Sulfolobus acidocaldarius DSM 639: one gene and its partner. The protein of the gene in region 1 binds, or shares a complex with, the protein of each later gene. Links are inferred from orthologs where the notes say so. Each region holds a gene or a part of one and is shown on either strand. Other genes may lie near its edges. The genes, in order: SACI_RS02865 and rpl12p.

Evidence for each region.
Region 2: the proteins of SACI_RS02865 (region 1) and rpl12p are in contact, whole or in part, in a crystal structure (PDB 5H7L), measured with the Pyrococcus horikoshii proteins. The link is inferred for Sulfolobus acidocaldarius DSM 639 from one-to-one orthologs. Residues at the interface, in WP_048053510.1 of Pyrococcus horikoshii: Pro161, Met164, Met165, Phe168, Ser169, Ile172, Val195, Glu196, Phe202, Leu211, Ser212, Val213, Met216, Lys222, Phe223, Asn224; in WP_010886059.1 of Pyrococcus horikoshii: Leu100, Ala101, Gly102, Leu103, Ser104, Ala105, Leu106, Phe107, Gly108.

The regions. Positions count from the first base shown.
Region 1 is NC_007181.1:482,158-485,444, reverse strand. Bases 329-3,281 are described here. They hold SACI_RS02865 (elongation factor EF-2), read left to right. Parts: upstream 329-674; coding sequence 675-2,888; downstream 2,889-3,281. Other genes in these bases: SACI_RS02860 (HAD family hydrolase), read left to right, coding at 2,896-3,281; xpf (3'-flap repair endonuclease Xpf), read left to right, coding at 329-476. In the rest of the region: more of xpf, read left to right, coding at 1-328; more of SACI_RS02860, read left to right, coding at 3,282-3,287. UniProt on the Methanocaldococcus jannaschii protein: Catalyzes the GTP-dependent ribosomal translocation step during translation elongation.
Region 2 is NC_007181.1:1,242,952-1,246,178, reverse strand. Bases 188-3,080 are described here. They hold rpl12p (50S ribosomal protein P1), read left to right. Parts: upstream 188-1,421; coding sequence 1,422-1,739; downstream 1,740-3,080. Other genes in these bases: alaS (alanine--tRNA ligase), read left to right, coding at 1,780-3,080; SACI_RS06955 (50S ribosomal protein L10), read left to right, coding at 373-1,380; SACI_RS06960 (50S ribosomal protein L1), read left to right, coding at 188-376. Also shown: more of SACI_RS06960, read left to right, coding at 1-187; more of alaS, read left to right, coding at 3,081-3,227. UniProt on the Methanocaldococcus jannaschii protein: Forms part of the ribosomal stalk, playing a central role in the interaction of the ribosome with GTP-bound translation factors.

The DNA of each region.
Region 1 (3,287 bases):
TTGAGGGCGATCTAAGTCAAATTAGGTTCATAACAACTAAATGGAAAGCCGTTAATTCTGCTTTAGTTAGTGCGATTATTGACTATGATTTAAGAGTCCTGTTTTCGTTAAATAAGAAAGATTCTGCAGAAGTTTTATATAAATTAGCTGAAAAAATTTCTGCTAAATCTAATTTTAGAAGTATAAATCTTCATGATAAACCTAAATTCGAGAATCTTAAGGACATTCAACTATATGTTGTGGAGTCATTGCCAAATGTAGGGGAAAAATTAGCAAAAAAACTATTGGAAAAGTTTAATACAATAGAGAATATTTGTAAAGCTTCTATATCGGATCTTGAGAAAGCATTAGGAAGTAGAAAAAGAGCAGAAGAAATATACAAAGTATTACACACTGCATACTCATCTGATAACGGTACTAAGAAAAATGTGTCTTTAGCAGATTTCCTTGCTGAGGATAGAAATAATAATGACTAAGTGGCATATCTATACCCATTTCAATAGACTAAATTATGTTTCATTAAAATATCTATATATTTATAATTTTAAGTATAAAATAGCTAGCTACTTATATTAGTTCTTTAGATTCTCTAGATTATGAGTATATCAATCTAAATCCAACACACTTTAATACTTAAAAGTTAACTTACTATTCGTAAACTGGTGATTTAGACCTTGCCAAGATATAAGACTGTTGAACAAGTGCTTAGTTTAATGAAAGATGTTACAAGAGTAAGAAATATAGGGATTATAGCACACGTTGATCACGGTAAGACAACTACTAGTGATACACTTTTAGCTGCATCAGGAATAATTTCACAAAAAGTTGCTGGAGAAGCGCTTGCATTAGATTATCTATCAGTAGAGCAACAGAGAGGAATTACAGTAAAAGCAGCAAACATTAGTTTGTATCACGAAATAGATGGAAAAGGTTATGTAATCAATTTGATTGATACGCCAGGACACGTAGATTTCAGTGGTAGAGTTACCAGAAGTTTAAGAGTTTTAGACGGTTCTATAGTGGTTATTGATGCCGTAGAAGGAATAATGACACAGACGGAAACTGTTCTGAGGCAAAGTTTAGAAGAAAGGGTAAGACCTATATTATTTATAAATAAAGTAGACAGACTCATAAAAGAGCTTAAGCTTAGTTCTCAAGAAATTCAGAAGAGATTAATAGATTTGATTATAGAAGTTAATAACCTAATAGAGACATATGGTGAGCCTGAGTTTAAAGATCAGTGGAAGATAAAGCCGGAGCTAGGAAACGTTGTCTTTGGTTCAGCTAAGGATAAGTGGGGCTTTAGTGTGCCAATGGCTGGAAAAAGAGGAGTTAAATTTAGTGATGTAGTGAATGCTTACACTAGTGGCGATAAAGCTAAGATTGAAGAACTGGCAAGTAAGGTGCCTATACACGAGGCATTGTTAGATGCAGTAATAAAGTTTGTACCTAACCCAAGAGATTCCCAGAAGTATAGAATTCCCAAAATCTGGAAAGGTGATTTGGATAGTGAAATAGCCAAAGCAATGATTAACGCCGATCCAAATGGTCCAATAGTTATGATGATAAACGATATGAAAGTTGATCCTCACGCTGGTTTAGTAGCTACAGGTAGAGTATTCTCAGGTACTTTAAGAGCAGGAGAAGAAGTTTGGTTAGTGAATGCTAAGAGGCAGCAGAGGATATTACAAGTAAGCTTATACATGGGTGCAATAAGGGAGTTAGCTGAAGAAATACCTGTAGGTAATATTGCTGCGGCTCTGGGAATGGATGCTGCAAGATCCGGAGAAACAGGAGTTGATATTAGATTTAAGGACAGTGTTCTTGGCTCATTTGAGAAGTTACATTATATATCAGAACCTGTAGTCACCATATCTGTAGAACCTAGGAATCCTAAAGATTTAACAAAGATGATAGACGCTTTGAGGAAATTAAGCATAGAAGATTCTAATTTAGTAGTAAAGATAAATGAAGAGACAGGCGAATATTTACTGTCAGGTATGGGATTCCTTCACTTAGAAGTTTCGTTGCAGTTACTAAAGGAGAATTATGGATTAGATGTAGTAACAACTCCTCCTATAGTAGTCTACAGAGAGAGTATAAGGAACAAGAGTCAGGTTTTTGAGGGTAAGTCTCCTAACAAACACAACAAGCTATATATAAGTGTAGAACCATTGAACAACCAGACTATAGATCTAATAGCGAACGGAACAATAAAAGAAGATATGGATAATAAGGAGATGGCTAAAATCTTGAGAGATCAGGCTGAATGGGACTACGATGAGGCAAAGAAAATAGTTGCTATTGACGAGAATATAAATGTCTTTATAGATGCCACTAGCGGTGTTCAACACCTAAGGGAAATAATGGATACATTGCTTCAAGGTTTTAGGCTTGCAATGAAAGAAGGACCCCTTGCGTTTGAGCCTGTAAGAGGGGTTAAAGTCGTATTGCATGATGCTGTAGTACACGAAGATCCTGCACATAGAGGTCCTGCACAGCTATATCCTGCGGTTAGGAATGCAATATTTGCAGGCATTCTAACATCTAAACCAACATTGTTAGAACCATTGCAGAAATTAGATATAAGAATACCAATGGAGTATTTAGGGAATGTAACCGCTGTTATTACAAGAAAGAGAGGAAAGGTTATAAATGTAGTTCAAACTGGAAATGTGGCAAGGGTATATGCTGAAATACCTGTTGGTGAGTCTTTTGAGTTAGCAAGCGAGCTAAGAGCATCAAGCGCAGGAAGAGCCTTCTGGGGTACAGAGTTTAGCAGATGGGCACCGGTTCCTGATTCAATATTAGTAGATCTAATTATGAAGATTAGGGAAAGAAAAGGAAAGCCCAAGCAGTTGCCTAAAGTTGAAGATTTCATATCGTGATTTCTTTATGGAGGAGAATAATTTATTTCGGGACGTTAAAGCAATTTTTTTTGACTTTGATAATACATTAGTTTCTTTTGATGAAGTAGAAGATAATGCTCTGCATATGGTAGCCAAGGATATATATAATTTCGTTAAAGATAATTATTCATCTGAAATAAGTCAAGATAAAATAACAGAATTAGTGATCTCTAGAGCAAAGAAAATGAATGAGGACGGCATATATGACAGAAAGTCCTGGTGGAAATCAGTTCTAGATCAATTAAACGTTTCGGCGGAATCTGAGGAATTATATCAGTGGACTCAGTTATATTGGAGTATAGCCTCGCAGAATACTCCTTATGAGGATGCCTTGGACTTACTTGAATATTTAAAAAAGAAGGGATTTAGATTAGGGAT
Region 2 (3,227 bases), 760 kb from region 1 along the record:
AGGACAAAAAAGACCAGTGAAAAAATTAGCTAGACAAAATGAGTGGTTTTTAATTAACCAGGAATCTATGGCACTGGCAGGAAGGATATTAGGACCCGCCTTAGGACCTAGAGGTAAGTTTCCTACACCTCTACCCAATACAGCTGATATCAGTGAATATATTAATAGATTCAAGAGATCAGTTCTAGTAAAGACCAAGGATCAGCCACAAGTTCAAGTATTCATAGGAACTGAGGACATGAAGCCTGAAGACTTAGCTGAGAATGCGATAGCCGTATTAAATGCAATAGAGAATAAAGCAAAGGTAGAAACTAATCTAAGAAATATTTATGTTAAAACAACAATGGGTAAAGCTGTAAAAGTTAAAAGAGCGTGATCGGTTTGGCAGTTACTACAACTAAAAAAATAGCAAAATGGAAAGTAGATGAAGTAGCTGAACTTACTGAAAAATTAAAAACCCATAAAACTATAATAATAGCTAATATAGAGGGTTTTCCTGCAGATAAACTTCATGAAATAAGGAAAAAATTAAGAGGAAAAGCTGACATAAAGGTAACTAAAAACAACTTATTTAACATAGCACTCAAAAATGCAGGGTATGACACTAAATTATTTGAAAGCTATCTAACTGGACCTAATGCCTTTATATTTACTGATACTAATCCCTTCGAATTACAGTTATTCCTATCAAAATTTAAATTAAAGAGATATGCCCTGCCAGGAGATAAGGCAGATGAGGAGGTTGTTGTACCAGCAGGAGATACAGGTATTGCAGCAGGTCCCATGCTCAGTGTTTTCGGAAAGTTGAAAATAAAAACAAAAGTCCAGGATGGAAAAATTCACATATTACAAGACACAACAGTTGCAAAGCCTGGAGATGAGATACCAGCAGATATTGTACCAATATTACAAAAACTAGGAATAATGCCAGTATATGTAAAATTAAACATTAAGATAGCCTATGATAATGGAGTAATAATCCCAGGAGATAAATTATCAATTAACCTTGATGATTATACTAATGAAATCAGAAAAGCTCATATTAACGCATTTGCAGTAGCCACAGAAATAGCGTACCCAGAACCAAAGGTCCTTGAATTTACAGCAACCAAAGCTATGAGAAATGCATTAGCTCTAGCCAGTGAGATAGGTTATATAACTCAAGAGACAGCACAGGCAGTATTTACTAAAGCAGTAATGAAAGCATACGCTGTTGCCTCTTCAATAAGCGGAAAAGTAGATTTAGGAGTTCAAATACAAGCACAACCACAGGTCTCTGAACAGGCAGCTGAGAAGAAAGAAGAAAAGAAAGAAGAAGAAAAGAAAGGACCAAGCGAAGAAGAGATAGGCGGAGGCTTATCATCACTATTCGGTGGATGAGTTTAAATATCACCTCTTTATGTATTTTAAGGTGATTATATATGGAGTACATATACGCAAGTTTACTATTGCACGCAGCTAAGAAAGAAATAAGTGAGGAAAACATAAAGAATGTATTAAGTGCAGCAGGAATAACAGTGGACGAAGTTAGACTAAAAGCTGTAGCAGCTGCTTTAAAAGAAGTAAATATAGACGAAATATTGAAGACAGCTACTGCAATGCCTGTAGCAGCAGTAGCAGCCCCTGCAGGTCAACAGACACAGCAGGCAGCTGAGAAGAAAGAAGAAAAGAAAGAAGAAGAAAAGAAAGGACCAAGCGAAGAAGAGATAGGCGGAGGCTTATCATCACTATTCGGTTAATAAGAAAGTCTTTTTTACCATTTCAAATATCATTTTTACCATGGTCAAAGCAAACGAGAACGAGTACAGGTTAAACTTTTTTCTGTCAAGAGGATATGAAAGAAAAATTTGTAGATCCTGTTCTACCCCATTTTGGACTTTAGATAAGTCAAAGGAAAATTGTTCAGATGTTCCTTGTACTGACTATTACTTCTTTGATATCAAGATTAAATCTCCCCCATTAACAGTGAGAGAATCAAGAGAAAAATTTCTAAGATTCTTTGAAAAGAGAGGACACACCATAGTTCCACCTAAACCTGTAGTTGCCAAGTGGAGAGATGATCTTTATCTTACTATAGCTAGTATAGTTGACTTTCAACCATTTGTAACGAGCGGATTAGCTAAACCGCCTGCAAATCCACTGGTAGTTTCTCAGCCATGTATAAGACTAGAAGATGTGGATAACGTAGGAATAACATTTGGAAGGCATTTGACCACATTTGAAATGGCTGCTCATCATGCATTCAATTATCCTGATAAACAAATTTATTGGAAAGACGAAACAGTAGCATTTGCTAAGGAGTTCTTTACAGAAGAACTAGGGATCCCTGAAGATCAGTTAAACTTTAAAGAATCATGGTGGGAGGGTGGAGGTAATGCAGGACCGTGTTTCGAAGTAACAGTAGGAGGCTTAGAATTAGCTACATTGGTATTTATGCAATACGAAATTAGGGGACAAGATTACGTACCCTTAAAACTTAAGATTGTAGATACAGGATATGGTGTTGAAAGAATTGCATGGTTTACACAGAGAACCCCAACAGCCTTCCATGCGATTTATGGTAATTTAGTGAGCTCGTTCTACAAAAAGATTGGCGTTGGTGAAGTAAATAATGAGTTACTTAAAGCTGCTGCTATATACGCAGGTAGAATAGATCCTGACATAAAAGAGACTATAACTGCCCATAGGGAGCATTTAGCAAAACAATTAGGTCTTGATTTGAAGTATGTAAATGAGGAACTTACAAGAGCTGCCAGAGTATTTCAGGTACTTGATCACACAAAAACAATTGCTCTCATGTTAGCAGATGGACTTGTACCCTCTAACTCAGGCGAGGGATATCTAGGGAGGTTATTAATTAGAAGAGCTCTCAGAGTCCTTAGATTATTAGGTAGTGATGTCAAGCTACATGAACTAATAAAGGATCAGATTGATTATTGGAAAGAAGATTTTCCACAGATGTTAAAGAATAAAGACTATATAGTTGATGCAGTAATAAATGAGGAGGAGAAGTATAATGATACAATAAGCAAAATTCCTTCCATACTCTCAACGTTATCTAAAAAGAGCAAAGTTGACTTAGATGAACTAATTAACATATACGATTCTAATGGTATTTCCCCAGATCTAATATTAGATGAAGCGAGAAAAAGGAATATAAATATTAACGTTGAAATCCCTCATAACTTCTACTCCATTGTAGCAAAGAAACATCAAAATGCTCTAGT